Regions from separate parts of the Brenneria populi genome, predicted to be linked through region 2. Evidence: predicted binding sites of a transcription regulator. Region 2 holds the regulator's gene; the other holds the start of a gene.
The links. Region 2 encodes CRP, which controls carbon source genes, mostly activating them, when cyclic AMP is high. Its sites were predicted from a motif close to ATGTGANNNNNNTCACAT; they were not measured.
Positions count from the first base shown of each region.

Region 1: idnO (gluconate 5-dehydrogenase) is a predicted target of CRP. The motif match lies at 3,839-3,856, and genes of this name have one in related genera.

Region 1 is NZ_JAYWTM010000020.1:9,608-15,504, forward strand. Features, by position in the region: gene VSX58_RS16635 (NADP(H)-dependent aldo-keto reductase) at 1-728, shown strand, start outside; gene VSX58_RS16640 (MFS transporter) at 934-2,217, opposite strand; gene VSX58_RS16645 (substrate-binding domain-containing protein) at 2,623-3,612, opposite strand; gene idnO (gluconate 5-dehydrogenase) at 4,069-4,833, shown strand; gene VSX58_RS16655 (gluconokinase) at 4,866-5,402, shown strand; gene VSX58_RS16660 (YggN family protein) at 5,520-5,897, opposite strand, start outside.
Region 2 is NZ_JAYWTM010000014.1:140,580-153,044, forward strand. Features, by position in the region: gene VSX58_RS14740 (ABC transporter permease) at 1-348, opposite strand, end outside; gene VSX58_RS14745 (ABC transporter permease) at 348-1,064, opposite strand; gene cysG (siroheme synthase CysG) at 1,535-2,914, opposite strand; gene ppiA (peptidylprolyl isomerase A) at 3,363-3,932, shown strand; gene crp (cAMP-activated global transcriptional regulator CRP) at 4,006-4,638, opposite strand; gene VSX58_RS14765 (OsmC family protein) at 4,957-5,364, shown strand; gene VSX58_RS14770 (phosphoribulokinase) at 5,426-6,295, opposite strand; gene VSX58_RS14775 (YheU family protein) at 6,438-6,674, opposite strand; gene VSX58_RS14780 (LysE family translocator) at 6,919-7,521, shown strand; gene VSX58_RS14785 (ABC transporter ATP-binding protein) at 7,568-9,487, opposite strand; gene kefG (glutathione-regulated potassium-efflux system ancillary protein KefG) at 9,742-10,293, shown strand; gene kefB (glutathione-regulated potassium-efflux system protein KefB) at 10,295-12,103, shown strand; gene VSX58_RS14800 (YheV family putative zinc ribbon protein) at 12,138-12,332, shown strand; gene slyD (peptidylprolyl isomerase) at 12,448-12,465, shown strand, end outside.

The sequences.
Region 1 (5,897 bases), on a different contig from region 2:
TGGACCGCAAAAACATCCGCGACGCGCTGGATGCAAGCCTGACGCGTCTGAATACCGACTATCTCGACTTATACCAACTGCACTGGCCGCAGCGGCAAACCAACTACTTCGGCAAACTGAATTATCAATATACGGATGAAAAACCGGCCGTTACGTTATTAGAGACGCTGGAAGCCCTGAGCGAACAGGTTCGGGCGGGGAAAATCCGCTATATCGGCGTCTCCAACGAAACTCCATGGGGAGTCATGCGCTATCTGCATCTGGCGGAAAAGCATAACCTGCCGCGCATTGTGTCGATTCAAAACCCTTATAGCCTGCTGAACCGCAGTTTTGAAGTGGGCCTGGCGGAAATCAGCCAGCATGAAGGCGTGGAGCTGCTGGCCTACTCCGCGCTGGCGTTCGGCACGCTGACGGGGAAATACCTTAACGGCGCCAGACCCGCCGGCGCGCGCAACACGCTGTTCAGCCGCTTTGTTCGCTATAACGCTCCGCATGCCGAACAGGCTATCGCCGAATATGTGGCGCTGGCGCAAAAATACGGTCTCGACCCGGCGCAAATGGCGCTGGCCTTCGTGCGCCAACAGCCGTTTGTCGCCACCACGCTGCTGGGGGCGACCTCAATAGCGCAGTTGGAAACCAACCTCGCCAGTCTGGAGCTCACGCTGGATCAAGAAATACTGGATGAGTTGGAGGCGATCCACCGCCGCTTTACCATCCCGGCGCCTTAGTTTCAGGCCGGCGGCGATGCAAGCGAAGAGGAAAGCGTTCGCGCGAACGACGGCTCCGCAAGAGTGAATCTTGCGGGATAAGGCTACATTCGCACGGTTCGACGTTACCACAACGCACCCGCCGCCTCTTTACGAACCGCGCACGCTTAGCGCTCGATGTCTTGTTCGGCAACGGCTGACGCCGCCCGCTCGGGCGGCGCCGGCGTTAAGGGTGCGACGCCGCCAATCGTGATTTTTTCTCATCGCCCGGCGCCTTAACCGTAATGGTCAGCAGCACCGAGAGCAGCAGCGCAACGGCCATAAAGCTATAGGAGACGCTCGGATTGCCGGTAATGCCGTTCAGATAGCCGACCAGCCAGGCGCCGAGGAACGCGCCCAGCGCGCCGAAACTGTTGATCAGGCCAATAGAAACCCCGGATACATTTTTAGGCAGCAGTTCGGGGATCAGGGCGAAGAACGGGCCATAGGGCGCATACATGCAGGCGGCGGCCACCACTAACAGCGCATAAGAAACCCAGAAGTATTGCGTCCCGATGACATAGGAGGTGAAAAATGCCAACGAGGCGATCAACAGTAACGGCCAAATATAGAGTTTACGGTTCTGCATCTTGTCCGACAGCCAGGAAACCGTCAGCATCAGTACGATAGCGGCGAAGTAAGGCAGCGCCGAGAGCCAGCCGACGGACACGATATCCAAAGAGGCGGCGGATTTGATGATCGAAGGCATCCACATCATAAAACCGTAAACGCCGATGCTCCATAACGCATGTACGGCACACAGAATAATCACATTGCGCGAGCGAAAGGCTTCGCCGTAGTTGCGGACGGGTTTGATATTTTTTTGTTCGGCATCCATCACCGCCTGAAAGTCGGCTTTTTCCTGCGCGCTCATCCAGGTTACTTCGGAGGGTTTATCGCGAACCAGGAACCACCAGATAAACGCCCAGATAATGGCGGGCGCCCCTTCGATGATGAACATTTCGCGCCAGCCATACGCGTTTATCAGGTAGCCGGAGACGATGGACATCCACAAAACGGTCACCGGATTGCCCAATACCAGAAACGTATTGGCGCGCGAACGCTCCTCTTTGGTGAACCAGGAGCTGATATAAATCAGCATTGAGGGCATTACCGCCGCTTCCACCACGCCAAGGATAAAACGGATCGCCATCAGCATCGGAATGTTATTCACCAATCCGGTTGCGGCGGCGCATAGACCCCAGAGGACCAAACTGACGAAAATCAGTTTGCGCACGCTGCGCCTGACGGCGTAAATGGAGCCCGGCACCTGAAAAAAGAAGTAGCCGAGAAAGAACAGCGCGCCGATTAGCGAAGACGTTCCCTTACTGATGCCCAAATCCACCTCAATACCCGACGCCGCCGCAAAACCATAGTTGGCGCGATCGAGATAGGCGAGGCTGTAGGTAATAAAAATAATCGGCATTAAATACCACCAGCGCTGAATAGCTATTTTTTTATTCGTCATCATGATTACCTATTTACTTTGTATTGTTATCGTGCGCCAGGGAAATATTAAAAGGATCCCCGAGCACCGAATTAAAAAAGAAGGCGCTAATTAATATAAAAGGAGTTATGTGATACGGATAAATATTACTCCCCGCATCATGGCATACCGAAATTCACTCTAAAAAATAGACTCTCGAAACAAATCAACGCAAAAATAAATATTCAAATTTAATTTTAGTTCCCTGTTATTTACGATCATCAGACATTGTTGACGTTATAAATATAAGAACCTTTTTCAGCTTTTATTTTTGTGATTTATATCACTGTAAATCATGTTAAGGAAAGATGTTACTGGTAACGTGATCCGCGTGGCATTGCAGTCGGCTTTCGCCGCGCCTTATGCCGCAACTGTTTGACGAATGGGGAGTTATAGCGTGCCGCCCAGTGAAAGGCGGTAGTGTAGGTCGACATACTCTATCGTTGGCAGATGGTTGATTTTCTTGATTAATATCTCCGTCGCCACCTTCCCCATCTCAAAGCGCGGAGTAACGACGCTGGCGATGGCGGGAGTGGTGGCTTTCCCAATATCTAAACCGTGAAAGCCGGAAATAGCGATGTTAGCGGGTATGTTAAGCGACAAACGCAGGCACTCCTGCAATACCCCTACGGCGATATCATCATTCGTACAGAAAATAGCGTCCACTTGCGGATACATCTGACGTATCAACGCCAGCATATCCGCGCCGATCGAGACCGAAGAGACCTTGTTGGGCGAAATCTGCATCGGCTCCAGGCCGGCTTCCCGCATGGCCCGGCTATAGCCCTGATAGCGTTTACGGTCGCGAATATCGGACATGGAGCCGAAGTAGAGCACATGGCGTTTTCCGCTGGCCAGAATCGCCGCCGTCATATCATACGCGGCCTGCGTATTGTTGAACCCGACCACGATACGACCCGGCAGCGGCTGCAGATCCATCACCTGAGCAATGGGAATATTGGCGGAATCAAGGTACTTAGCGGCGCGCAGCGTATGTTCGGAATCGGTCAGGATCAGCCCGGCGATATTACAGGAGAGCAGGTTGACAATCTGCTCCTCTTCACGGGCTTTATCGTAGTTGTAGTTGACCACCAGCGTTTGGTAACCGTTCAATGCGGTGACGGACTCAATGCCGGCCAGCAGATCGGAGAAAATCTGGTTATTAAAGGAGGGAACCAGAATACCGATGCGCGGCGCGGGCGCCGCTATGGTCTCTTTGCGTTCGTCAGGCGTGTAATTTACCTCGGCGATCACCTGGGCGATGCGCTGCGCGGTTTCAGGCGAGACTTTATCCGGCGTACGCAGATAACGGCTGACGGTCATCTTGGTAACGCCTGATAATTGGGCAATGTCCTGTAACGTAACGCGCTGGCTTTTCATGCGGGAAGGCCCGGATATCTCCTGATTCAAAACGGGGATTATGCACCGCCCCTGCGGGAAAAGGGAAGGATGTTACCCGAATAGCTCTCGTAACATTGCCAGGATTGAATAAATAATATTATTTTTCATTATGTTATATAAATAACCGGCGGCGTCGGTCCATATTGCCGCCCATAGACGGGCGGCGGATCACGTAAAGAGTAACACCCCTGCGTAACACGATATTAAGTGATCTATGTCACAGTCCTATCGGAAATAAACCGCTTTGATATATATAAGGTCCGGCACCGGCGATGCGATTGCGCCGCCGTTACTATCAGGGTTCAGGTACGCCATCCCGCGGCCCGAATTATTTAGGATTTATTATCACGCATTGATCCCGCATGTCAGCGGGATCGGGTTTCTCATCATTTTAATAGAGCATGCGATTCTATTTATTTATCGGGAAAGTACGCAATGAAAGATCTTTTTTCGTTAGAAAATAAAAAAGTCCTTATCACCGGTTCGGCGCAAGGCATTGGTTTTCTGTTGGCGCAAGGATTAGCCGAACAGGGAGCCGAGATTGTTATCAATGATATTACCGACGAACGCGCCCAACATGCCGCCGGTCAATTACGCGATGGCGGATTTACGGCCTATGCCTGCGCATTTGATGTCACGAACGGTCCGGCCGTTAATAGCGCCATTGCCGAAATTGAAAAAAATATCGGCGAGATCGATGTATTAATTAATAATGCCGGCATTCAGCGCCGCCACCCCTTTACCGAGTTTCCGGAAAATGAATGGGATGCGGTGATCGACGTTAACCAAAAATCCGTATTCCTGGTTTCTCAGGCCGTATCCCGTTTTATGGTCAAACGGCTACGCGGCAAAATTATTAATATCTGCTCCATGCAGAGCGAGCTAGGACGGGACACCATCACCCCATACGCGGCGTCGAAGGGCGCGGTAAAAATGCTGACGCGCGGAATGTGCGTCGAGCTGGCGCGTTATAACATTCAGGTGAATGGCATCGCGCCCGGTTATTTCAAAACCGAGATGACCAAAGCGCTGGTTGAGGATGAAGCCTTTACCCAATGGCTGTGCAAACGTACGCCCGCCGCCCGCTGGGGCAATCCGGAAGAGCTGATCGGCGCGGCGGTCTACCTCTCCTCCCGGGCGTCCGATTTCGTAAACGGCCACTTGCTGTTTGTTGATGGCGGTATGTTGGTGGCGGTTTAACCGCTCGACTCGCGCTATATAAAGGAGCGTTTATGGCAGGAAAATGCGTGGTAATCATGGGCGTGTCCGGCACGGGAAAGTCGAGCGTGGGCGCGCGGCTGGCGCAGCGGCTGCACGCCAAATTCATCGACGGCGACGATCTTCATCCGCGTCGCAATATTGTCAAAATGTCCCAGGGGCAGGCGCTGAATGACGACGATCGCGAACCCTGGCTTGAACGGTTGAACGACGTCATCTTCAGCCTACAGCAAAAGAATGAGACGGGTCTTCTGGTCTGCTCATCATTAAAAAAACGCTATCGAGATCGGCTGAGGGAGAGTAATCACGGCATCACCTTTCTTTGGCTAACCGGGGATTACGCGCTGGTGTTAGAGCGTATGCGGCGGCGTAAAGGCCATTTCATGCCGGAAAGTTTGCTCAAAAGCCAGTTTATGGCGCTGGAAGCTCCGCAAGAGAATGAAGCGGATGTGGTGGCGATTGATATCGACGCGCCGATGGAGGATGTCGTGCAGCGCTGTCTGAATGCGCTGACGCCTGAACGGATATCCATCGCCAGCCCGACGCCGTAACAGGCCGAAACCGGGCGCCGCCCGGTTGAGTTTGCTGACCAAGCCTGACAAGCGGCGCCAGGGGACGATAGGTTTGTCAACCGTCCGGGGTTTTCGGTCGATTTTTTGCCGGCGCGCTTATTTAAGCGACCCCAATAGCTCTTTACGCTGATTTTCCAGCGACGTCACCCGGTCGCAGACTTCGCGGCCAAACCCCTGAAACGCCATTTCCTGATTGTTCCATTCGGTCTGAATCGCTTTCTGCAGCCCGCCGAGATTGCCCATCATCGCCTGTAGCGGATTGCCGCCGTTCGACATTTGCTTCACGCCCATTTCGTTCAGGCTGTCTTGCAATACGCCGCCCATACTCTGCTCGACGATCTGCCTGCCGTCCTGCTCAACCTGTTTAATCGCCTGGTGGTGGAAAGCCAGGCCATCGCCGCGGTGTTCAATAATGCGGTTCATCTGCTGCTTCATCTGGCCGTCCAGCGTGGTCAGCCGGTTGCGCACGTTGCT
Region 2 (12,465 bases):
GCCGCGGATAATTTCGCTGGCGTAAGCGCCGGTACACAGGCTGAGGGACAGCAGCGCGCACCAATAAGGCTCGCGCAGCAACGGCCAGAGAACGCTTTCCCTGATCCAGGAGAATTGTCCCAGTCCGTAATAGATCAGGAATAGCTGCACCAGTAACGGCGTACCGCGAAAAAACAGCACATAGGTACGGGCGATGCCGCGTAGCACGGGGTTGCCGCCAATCTGCATTAACGCCAGGCCCAGCGCCAGAAAGAACCCGAGAAATACGGAGCCGATCGCCAGTTGCAGGGTTAAGGGAATACCGGGAATAATTTCCAGAAACGTTTCATAAATAAAAGAAAAATCCATCAGCGTTTCACACCCCGGGAATAATAGGCTTCCGTCCGGCGCATGATCCAGCCGGAACAGAGAGAGATAAGCAGATAAAGCATCGCCGCCGCCATAAAGAAATCAAACGGTTTGCCTGTCGAACCGGCGCCGGTCTGGGACTGGCTCAGCAGTTCGGCGACGCCGGTAACGGATACCAGGGCCGAGGCTTTCAACACCAATTGCCAAACGTTGCCCAGCGCGGGGAGCGCATGGCGCAGCAATAGCGGCATGATGATGCGCCGCAGGCGCAGCATGGTTGACATACCGCAGGCCTTGGCCGCTTCGATCTCGCCTTTGGATAAGGCGTAAAACGCGCCGCGGAACACTTCTGTCTGCTGCGCGCCGGAAGAGACGCCGACGGCGATAACCCCGGCGACAAAACCGGGAAGGCCCAAAAATTCATTGCTGCCGAATAGATTGGCGATCGTGGTTAACGCCGAACTGCCGCCGAAATAGAGCAAATAGATGATAAGCAGATCGGGCACGCCGCGTACGATCGTGGTGTAGGCGTCAGCCAGATAGCGCGCGGGACGGTTGCCGCAGATTTTCGCCCAGGCGCCGAGCGTGCCGATCAGCGCGCCAAGCAGAAACCCGCCGCACGCCAGCGCCAGCGTCATGCCCATACCGATCAGTAATAATTTTCCCCAGCCATTTTCACCAAAACTGATGAGTTGCCAGAAAGTCACTTCTTCCACAGATAGCTCCCAACGATTTATTGTTCCGATACCGATAGATACAGAACGTTTTTTGTGATCAGAGGACCGCTCACCCTGTTCGGGAACGACGATGCGGATAGGTAGCTTCTTCAGAGACAAACAGAGAGATATGTCCAGACCGGGTCTGCGGGATTTCAGCCGGGTATCGCTTTGCTATTCTGTTGAAGTACTTAGGGAACTAAGCAATATCCAGGCCACTTTTTGTTGATTCGGCGACTGACTAATTATTCATATATTTTGCTTATAAAATAATATGAATTTAATGGGAAAATGATCGCCGGGATGGAAGGCGAGGGGAGAAGAGTCGCTCTGTTCGCCGGGAGGTAACCAAAATAGTGCATGTGTTGCACTATTTTGGCTTTGCGATCTATTTTGGTGCGCTGGCGCGTCGCGATCCTTGTTTCTCTCCGCGCGGCCGGCGGCGTTCGGATAGCAAAAGCGCCCGGCGGTTATTCTGCCGGCTGGGTAAACCAGTTCAGTTTTTCTCTGAGGCCGACGACATTACCGACAATGATTAAGCTCGGGCTAACGGCCTGTTTTGCCAGCTCCCCAAGCTGCGACAGCTGCCCGGCGAATACCCGCTGCGCCGTGGAAGTGCCATTTTCGACCAGCGCCACCGGTACGGTTTCAGGAAGCTGCTGTTCTATCAATTTTCGCTGAATATAATCGGCCTGCTGCAGGCCCATGTAGAACACCAGCGTCTGTTTTTCGGCCGCCAGACTGGCCCAATCAAGCTCGGCGTCATGCTGGACATGGCCGGTGATTAGCCGTACTCCCTGAGAGTAGTTGCGGTGCGTCAGCGGGATGCCGCTATAGGCCGAACAGCCGGAGGCGGCGGTAATGCCCGGCACCACAGAGAAGGGGATTCCGGCCTGTCGCAAATGCTCCAGCTCCTCGCCGCCGCGGCCGAATATGAAAGGATCGCCGCCTTTCAGCCGTACGACCCGTTTTCCCGCCAGCGCTTTTTCCTGCAGCAGCTGATTAATCTGTTCCTGAGGAATGCAATGATGTCCCGACTGTTTGCCGACGAAAATACGCTCGGCGTCGCGTCTTATCAGGTTAAGCACCCCCTCTGAAACCAGGCGATCGTAAACCACGATATCCGCCTGCTGTAGCTTCTGTAAGCCTTTCAGCGTTAATAGCCCGGCGTCGCCGGGGCCCGCGCCCACCAGCGTTACTTCCCCTCTGTCATCGAGCGGTTCAGAAAATAGTTGCTCGGTGAGGCGCTGGACGCTGGCGGCGTCGTCATTCGCCAGCGATTGCAGCAGCCGATCGTGAATAAACAGTTTTTCCCAGAAGCGACGGCGAGTATCCGATTTTCTGAAGCGGCTTTGCACGCGCTGACGCAGTTCTCCGGCAAAGGCGGCCAGCTTGCCAAGGTGCTGCGGCAGAAGACTTTCCAATTTTTCACGCAGTATACGCGCCAGCACCGGCGCGCTTCCCCCGGAAGAGACGGCAACCATCAGCGGCGAGCGGTCGATGATGGACGGCATAATGAAACTCGCGCTCTGCGGGTCATCCACGGTGTTGCAGAAAATCTGCCGTTGGCTGGCATGGTCGTAAACCTGCCTGTTGATTTCGCTATCGTCGGTGGCGGCGATGACCAGCCATGTGCCCGTCAACAGCTTGGGATCGAACGATCCCTGAACCAGGGTCGCCCGCTTTTCTTGCTGCCAGTGAATAAATTTGTCGTTGAAGCCGATGGCGTTCACCGTAAGAATGGCTCCGGCATCCAATAATAGTCTGGCCTTGCGTTCCGCCACTTCTCCCCCGCCCACCAGCAAACAGTGCTTGTCGCGTAACTGACAGAATATTGGCAGGAAATCCATGTGGTGCCTCTTGATAATTAGGGTTGATAAAAGCCGCCTGCCGCCGGGACAGAATACGGAAGAGCAATATCGATGGCGATCTCTTATCCGTCGCGCCGCGGCCGTCGACGCTGGATAAGCTACGCTGCTGTCTTTGACCTGAACGCCATTTCCCGTAACCGTGCGGCGCGCATTTTCCAGACCGCGACCATCATATAGGCGAAAATGCTGTTTTTTCAATGGGCTGTCGAATAATAATTCACTGACTCTTTGTGTCGTTACCCATCAACGATCGCGGCGCGGACTGCGAGGCCTTAATAATAAAGCCGGCATCAAGCCGTACGGTATCTGATGATGGGTTACGGTAGGCATTCCGTACGTAAAAAAAAGTAAATGGGTGGCGTTGGCGGGTGCGGATACTTACAATCACTACGCTTTCTGTAGTCGATTTCTTCAAAAAGGAATTCTCATGCTCAAACGTACTCTGGTTGCGGCGGCAGCCTTTATTTCTCTCACCGCTTTTTCTCCGGCGTTTGCCGCTTCCGGCACAACGCATGTTTTACTGACCACGTCGGCAGGAAATATTGAACTGGCGCTGGATAATCAAAAAGCGCCGGTTTCGGTGAAGAATTTTGTCGAGTACGTTAATAGCGGCTTTTATAACGGGACGACGTTTCACCGGGTGATCCCCGGCTTCATGATTCAAGGGGGCGGCTTCACCAGCGACATGAAGCAGAAAGCGACCAATCCGGCGATCGTTAACGAAGCGGATAATGGCTTGCGCAATTTGCGCGGCACCATTTCTATGGCGCGTACGGCGCAAAAAGACAGCGCCACCAGCCAATTCTTTATCAACGTGGCGGACAATGCGTTCCTCGATCATGGGCAGCGTGATTTCGGCTATGCGGTGTTTGGTAAAGTGGTGAAAGGGATGGATGTGGCGGATAAAATCGCCCAGGTGCAAACCGAAAACGTCGGCCCTTATCAGAATGTGCCCACCAAGCCGATTGTGATCCAGTCAGCGAAAGTTCTGCCCTGACGGGTCATTCCCTACGTGCGGAAAAAAACGTGAGAATACTCTCACGTTTTTTATCGTCGAATCATATTGCGGCTTAACGGGTGCCGTAAACCACGATGGTTTTGCCGTGCGCGGAGATCAGGTTTTGGTCTTCTAACATTTTCAGGATCCGCCCCACGGTTTCACGTGAACAGCCGACGATCTGGCCGATTTCCTGACGCGTAATTTTTATTTGCATGCCGTCCGGGTGGGTCATGGCATCCGGTTGTTTCGCCAGGTTCAGCAGGGTCTGAGCAATACGCCCGGTGACATCAAGGAATGCCAGATTGCCGACTTTCTCCGACGTCACCTGCAGCCTGCTGGCCATCTGAGCAGACAGACGCATCAGAATGTCGGGGTTCACCTGAATCAGCTGTCTGAATTTTTTATAGGAAATTTCAGCGACTTCACAAGCCGTTTTCGCCCGCACCCAGGCGCTGCGCTCCTGACCCTCTTCAAACAGGCCGAGCTCGCCGATAAAATCGCCCTGATTAAGGTAAGAAAGGATCATCTCTTTGCCTTCTTCATCCTTGATCAGCACGGCGACAGAGCCTTTCACGATGTAGTAAAGCGTCTCTGCTTTTTCACCCTGGTGAATAAGCGTACTCTTCGATGGATACTTGTGGATATGGCAATGAGAAAGGAACCATTCGAGAGTCGGGTCTGTTTGCGGTTTGCCGAGAACCATTCGATATCATCCTCTGTTGTCAGTCACTGCGCAAATCACAGGGCTCAGAGTTCCCTGTACGGCGTATTTACTGTTAAAAGTTCAAATTCAGTGTAGGCAGAGCGACGTCCGGGAATATACTGAAGCCTTTATCTGGCGACGTCATCATCTCCCGGCATCTGAGTTTGTCCAGAATAAGGCAGATTCTGCTGTTGTTTTTAACACAGCTTGAAGGACGTGTCTTGTGTTGTCTCACCTCAGCATGATAAAGCTCTGGTTATCAGATGATTTTGTACAGTAACGATATAAAATTTCAAAAAATTTTTAGCGGAGGGCGCCATGCGGGCTCGAGTGAAGTGGGTTGAAGGTTTAACATTCCTTGGCGAATCATCTTCCGGACATCAGGTTTTAATGGATGGCAATTCGGGGGATAAAGCGCCGAGCCCGATGGAAATGGTATTGATGTCGGTTGGCGGATGCAGCGCGATCGATGTGGTATCGATACTGCAAAAAGGGCGTAATGACGTCGCCGACTGCGAGGTTAAGCTTACGTCAGAACGGAAAGCGGAAGCGCCGCGCCTGTTTACCCATATCAACCTGCATTTTATCGTAAGCGGCAAAGGGTTGACCGAAAAAGCCGTAGCGCGCGCGGTCGCGCTCTCCGCGGAACGGTACTGCTCGGTGGCGCTGATGCTGAGCCAGGCGGTGGAGGTGACCCACAGTCATGAAGTCAGGGAGTTGGCGTAGCGCTCCGAGCCGACGTCGCGCGGTATTGACCCGACGGGTTATGCCGCGCCTATCCGTCGGGCTATTGAATTTTTTTCCCTTCCAGCAACCGCTGCACCAGCGGCGCCATAATTAACTCCATCGCCAGCCCCATTTTCCCGCCGGGCACCACCAGCGTATTGATATGAGAAATAAACGATCCCTGCAACATCGCCAGCAGATAGGGGTAGTCGATATTATCCAGCCCCTGAAAATGGATCACCACAAAGCTCTCGTCCAGCGAAGGGATCGATTTTGCCGCGAACGGATTGGAGGTGTCCACGGTGGGAACCCGCTGGAAGTTGATATGGGTGCGTGAAAACTGCGGCGTAATGTAGGAGATGTAATCTTCCATGGAGCGAACGACCGAATCCATTACCGCTTCGCGCGAGTGGCCGCGTTCGTTCACATCGCGGATCAGCTTTTGAATCCACTCCAGATTGACGATAGGCACCACGCCGACCAGCAAATCGACATGCTGCGCCACATTGTGCTGAGCGGTAACGACGCCGCCGTGCAGCCCTTCATAAAAGAGCACGTCGGTCGGCTCGGGCATCGGCTCCCACGGCGTGAATGTGCCGGGCACCTGATTGTAGGGAATGGCTTCATCGTAGGTATGAAGGTATTTACGCGTTTTCCCTCGTCCGTGCTGACCATATTCGATAAAGGATTGCTCGAGCAGGCTAAAGTCGTTGGCCTCCGGGCCGAAATAGCTGATATGACGGCCGAGATCCCGCGCCTTGCGGATCTCCATATCCATTTCCGGACGGGTATAGCGGTGAAAACTGTCGCCCTCAAGCCGGGCGGCGCGCATGTTTAACTGCTGAAAAATCTTGTGGAATGCCTGGCTGGTCGTTGTGGTTCCCGCGCCGCTGGAGCCGGTAACCGCAATAATCGGGTGCTTATGTGACATAAGGCGCTTCACTCCATGATGGTGACGCTCGCTCCGGCGCTTCACGGAGCCGCGTCATCAAAAAACAAGGTTTCAGTCGGCTGAAAAGGTTTCTACCATTGTTAGCATGGTTAATGATGCCGATGCATCTTCTTTTTGGCCTTCAGCTTAGGTGATGTCTGCCGGCGCTAAGCTGGTCGCGGGGCATGATGTTGATGGTTTCATGCAGCTCCGACCATACCAGCGCCACGGCGCCGGACTCCAACTGCCGGCGCACGTCGGCAACCTTCTGCGGCAGCGTCCGCTCCTGCTCGCCGTAATCCGTGCCTTCGCGGAGAACGAAGGATTCGATGAGATTTTCCAGTGTTTCAGGTTCGAGCTGTTGCCAGGGAATGATCACGATATTTGTCCAGAAAAAATGTTGTGCAATCAATATCACGCTGTTAGCTTCAATGCCGCCGCTTAACAGTCCATGCTTTACAACTATACCCTAAATAATTCGAGTTGCAGGAGGGCGGCATTGCTGCGACAAATCCGCCTGCGGCGCTCCCGCGGGGGCGGGCAACGACGTCAACGCATAGGCAACTTGAAGTATGACGGGGATATAACCGCAAAATTGCTTCGGGGTGAGGAGCGCCCATTACATGGAATTGAGTTTGTTTCTGTCGATGTTAGGTTTTCTCTGGGTCGCCGCCATTACGCCGGGTCCGAACAATATGTTGCTGACGACGTCGGGCGCCAATTTCGGTTTTTTGCGTTCTCTGTGGTTGATGTTGGGCATTCTGTTCGGCATGCAGAGCATTTTATTGCTGGTGGCATTCGGCGTCGGCAGTCTGATCCTGGTCTATCCCTCTTTGCATTTCGCGCTGAAAGCGCTGGGCAGTTTGTATCTGCTTTGGCTGGCGTGGAAAGTCGCCACCGCCGCTTATGAAAAGCTGGAAACCCTGGACGCGCCGCCGCGGCCTATTCGGTTTTATCAGGGCTGGCTGCTGCAATTTCTCAATCCCAAAGCCTGGCTGATGGCGCTGGGGGCGGTCGCCAGCTTTAGCCTGCCGGGCGCGGAATATCACCACTCGGTAATGGCGATAAGCTTCGGTATCGTACTGGTGAACCTGGTCGCCGGCGCGATATGGCTCGGGTTCGGTACGTTGATCGGCCGCCTGTTGCGCAGTAAAAAAGCCTGGATTACCTTCAACGTCTCTATGGGATTGCTGACGGCGGCCTGCGTGTTGCTGATTTGGCATTAGCCGTGCGGCGCAGGCAAGCCGCCTCCCGGCCTGCGCCAACGGCCTGCTACGACGAGGACGAGAATTGCCGATTCATCCGCTCTAGCTGTTCCTGGGCTTCAAGCCACGCCATTTCGCTCTCTTCCAAATCCGCTTTCGCCTTTATCTGCCGCTGTAAGCACTCCGTCAGCTCCGCCTTGCGGCTGGCGTCATAAATCCCGGAGTCCGCCAGGCTGGCCTCGACGGTTTCCAGCGCCGCGCCCAGCTTCTCCATCTGCTGTTCGAGCCGGGCGATTTGCTTGCGCAGGGGCTGCGTTTGGGCCCTCAGTTCGGCCTCCCGGCGCTTTTGCTCCTTTCTGGCCTGAGCGCTGTTGGCGGCGTTCTCTTTGGGCGCCTCGCCGGCGGCGCTCTCCTGACGCTGCTTATCCGTCAGCCATTGCTGATAGTCCTCCAGATCGCCGTCGAAAGGCTCGACCTTGCGGTCATGGACCAGATAGAGATCGTCGGTGGTGGAGCGAATCAGATGCCGGTCGTGCGATACCACCACCAGCGCGCCTTCGAAATCGATCAGCGCTTCCGTCAGCGCCTGGCGCATATCGAGATCCAGGTGGTTGGTCGGTTCATCCAGCAGCAGCAGGTTTGGCCGCTGCCAGACAATCAGCGCCAGAACCAGCCGGGCTTTTTCGCCGCCGGAGAAGCGTTCGGTGATTTCCGTCACCTTGTCGCCCTGAAAACCGAAGCCGCCGAGATAATCGCGCAACTGCTGTTCGGTCTCCCGCTCTGCCAGACGCGTCATATGCTGTAACGGCGACTCGTCGGCGCGCAGGAATTCCAGCTGGTGCTGGGCGAAGTAACCCAGCTTCACGCCTTTTGACAGCCCGATCTCACCCTGAATCGGCGAAAGCGTGCCCGCCAGCAGTTTGATTAGCGTCGACTTACCGGCGCCGTTATGGCCCAGCAGACCGATGCGCGAACCCGGCACCAGATTCAGCTTGATCGACTCCAGAATCAGCCTGTCGCCGTAGCCGGCGCTGACTTTCTCCATGCGAAGCAACGGGTTGGGTAGCGACTCCGGCGCCCGAAAGCTGAAGCGGAAAGGGTTGTCCACGTGCGCCGGGGCGATCATCTCCATGCGCTCCAGCATTTTTATCCGGCTTTGCGCCTGTTTGGCCTTGGTGGCTTTGGCGCGGAAGCGATCGATATAGTGCTGCAGATGGGCGACGCGCTCCTGCTGATGCTCATACAGCGATTGCTGCTGCGCCAGTCGGGTGGCGCGTTGCCGCTCGAACGAAGTGTAGTTGCCGGTGTATTCGTTGAGCGTTTGTTGCTCGATATGCAATATTTTATTCACGATGGGATCGAGAAAATCGCGGTCGTGCGAAATCAGCACCAGGGTTCCCGGGTAGCTTTTCAGCCATTTCTCCAGCCAGATGACCGCATCCAGATCGAGATGGTTGGTGGGTTCGTCAAGCAGCAGCAGATCGGAGCGGCAGATGAGAGCCTGAGCCAGGTTGAGGCGCATGCGCCAGCCGCCGGAAAAGGCGCTGACGGGCTGCTGCAATTGCGGCTGCGAGAAACCGAGACCGTTGAGTAGGCTAGCGGCTCTGGCCTGAATCGTCCAGGCTTGAATCGCATCCAGCCTGCCGTGCAGCGTGGCGATGGCGTGGCCGTCGTTATTTTCGTTGGCGAGTCGCAGCTCCGCCTCAAGCCGGCGGAATTCCCGGTCGCCGTCGATGACGTAATCAAGCGCCGCCACATCCAGCGCCGGGGTTTCCTGATTGACCCAGGACAGGGCCCATCCCTGAGGAAACGTGGCGCTGCCGCCGTCGGCGCTGATTTCACCTTTCAGTAACGCCAACAGGGTAGATTTACCGCAACCGTTCTTGCCGACCAATCCGACTTTCTGGCCCGGGTTAATCGTCGCGGTTGCGTTATCCAGTAGAACATGTACACCACGTCGAATTTGCAGCGAGGAGAATACAATCATAAAGCGCCATATGTTCAGAATATGTTAAGTTATTGACTTGATATCAGGAGTAATTGCGCCGAATGCGGGTCACTTAAGCCGATTTTTAGGGGAAACACCGGGGGAGGTTCCCGTAGGGACGCCTCACCCCGGTGGTCGCCCCGCGTATCTCGATGCTTAAACGATCGACATTAGCAATTGCGCCCTGTTTTTTTAGTCGTTGCGCTGCATGGTAGCGGAAAAAGGCAACCATGACGACGCTTTGGAGGGGAATGATGTCGCAGCCACCCAAGATCCTGCTGCTGTATGCCCATCCGGAATCACAGGACTCGGTGGCAAACCGGGTTTTACTGCAACCGGCGCGGCAGTTGGATCATGTTACCGTGCACGATCTGTACGCTCACTATCCTGATTTTTTCATCGATATTTATCATGAACAGCAGCTGCTGCGCGAACATCAGATCATTGTCTTCCAGCACCCGTTTTATACTTATGGCTGTCCGGCTTTACTGAAAGAGTGGTTTGACCGGGTATTATCGCGCGGTTTCGCCAATGGCGTCGGCGGCAACGCGCTGGCGGGGAAGCATTGGCGCACGGTGATTACCACCGGCGAACCGGAAGAGGCCTACCGCTCCGGGGGGAAAAATCATTATCCGATGGAAGATTTTCTGCGGCCGTTCGAAATGACCGCGTCGCTGTGCCGCATGCACTGGATTAAACCGATGATCGTTTATTGCGCGCGCCGTCTGCCGCCCGATGTCTTGTCCAGCCACGAACTGGCTTACGCCCAGTGGCTGGCGGCCCCTTTCGCTCCCGAGGTGCGCTGATATGGAAAGCTCCGCGCTGCTTACCGCCGGCGTTCTGTTCCTGTTTGTGGCGGTGGTCGCCGTACCGATCGCCGCGCGTATGGGCATTGGCGCCGTATTGGGTTACCTGATCGCCGGGATCGCCATCGGCCCCTGGGGATTGGGCTTTATCCGCGACGTTGACGCTATTCTGCACTTTTCCGAACTTGGCGTGGTTTTTCTGATGTTTATCATCGGATTGGAGCTGAATCCGAAAAAACTGTGGACGCTGCGGCGCTCTATTTTCGGCGTCGGTGCCGCGCAGGTCGGGCTGAGCGCGCTGGTCTTGGGGGGTGCGCTCTATCTGACGAACTTTTCCTGGCAGTCGGCGCTGATTGGCGGCGTCGGGCTGGCGATGTCGTCGACGGCGATGGCGTTGCAACTGATGCGCGAGAAAGGGATGAATCGCAACGAATCCGGGCAATTGGGCTTTTCCGTCCTGCTGTTTCAGGATTTGGCGGTGATTCCGGCGCTCGCTCTGGTGCCGATCCTAGCGGGGGCGCAAGGCGAGATTGACGACTGGAGCCGGGTGGCGCTCAAGGTCGCGGCCTTTGCCGGTATGCTGATCGGCGGCCGCTATCTGGTGCGTCCGCTATTCCGCTTTATCGCCGCTTCCGGAGTTCGGGAGGTTTTTACCGCCGCCGCTCTGCTTCTGGTGCTGGGGTCGGCGCTGTTTATGGAGGCGTTAGGGTTTTCGATGGCGCTGGGCACCTTTATTGCGGGCGTGCTGTTGGCTGAAAGCGAATACCGGCATGAGTTGGAAATCGCCATCGAGCCGTTTAAGGGATTGCTGCTCGGCCTGTTTTTCATCTCCGTCGGTATGGCGTTAAATCTGGGCGTTCTCTATGTCCATATCGTAAAAGTGCTGATTGCCGTCTTGGCGCTGGTGGCGGTAAAAGGCACGGTGCTCTATGCGTTGGCCCGTATTAACCGGGTGCGCCGCTCGGAGCGTTTGCAGTTTGCCGGCGTTTTAAGCCAGGGCGGCGAGTTTGCGTTTGTGCTGTTTTCCGCCGCGTCGGCGTACAAGGTTTTACAGGGCAACCAACTGCCGCTGCTGCTGGTGACGGTCACGCTGTCGATGATGACTACCCCGTTGCTGATGCAGGTTATCGACCGGATTCTGGTTCATCGCTATAACATACAGGACGTGCCTGACGAAAAACCCTATGTCGCCGATGATGAACCGCAGGTGATTGTGGTCGGGTTCGGGCGTTTCGGGCAGGTGATCGGCCGCCTGCTGATGGCGAATAAAATGCGCATCACGGTGCTGGAGCGTGATATCAGCGCCGTCAGTCTGATGCGCGGCTATGGTTATAAAGTATACTATGGCGATGCGACGGAACTGGAGCTGTTGCGCTCGGCGGGGGCGGAAAAGGCGCAATCGATCGTCATCACCAGCAATTCGCCGGAAGATACCATGGCGATCGTGCATTTGTGCCGACAGCATTTCCCGCATCTGGAGATTCTGGCGCGGGCGCGCGGCCGCGTCGAGGCGCATGAGCTTTTGCAGGCGGGCGTGAAGCACTTTTCCCGCGAGACCTTCTCCAGCGCGCTGGAGCTGGGCTGCAAGGCGCTTATGTCGCTGGGGATGCATCCTCATCAGGCCTACCGCGCTCAGCAACATTTTCGCCGTCTGGATATGCGGATGCTGCGCGAACTGATGCCGCAGCTGCAAAGCGATGTGGCGCAGATATCCCGCGTGAAGGAGGCCCGGCGCGAGCTGGAAGACATATTCCAGCGGGAAATGCAGCACGAGCGCCGCAGGCAGGATGATTGGGATGAATTCGAGTAGTGCGCCTAAGCTGAAATAGATCGGGACAATAAATATGCGTAAACGTTTTATCGCCGGGGCGGTTTGTCCCGAGTGCCGGGCGCAGGATACGTTGGCCGTCGGGCGCGAAGAGCAAACGGAAGTGGTGGTGTGCGTAAAGTGCGGTTATCGACAGGCTCGGCCGGACAAGTCGGAAACGGTCGCCGGCCGTCCGGCGGATGAGATAATCGGCATTTTTCATCCGGAATAGGCGCGCCGGCCGCGTAGGGAAAATCGTTCCAGACGATTTTTGATTCCGGACGGTACATAGGGATCTTTTTCAGCTACAATTTGCGCCAGTTCGATTTCCAACGGTAGGAGATATCATGAAAGTAGCAAAAGAT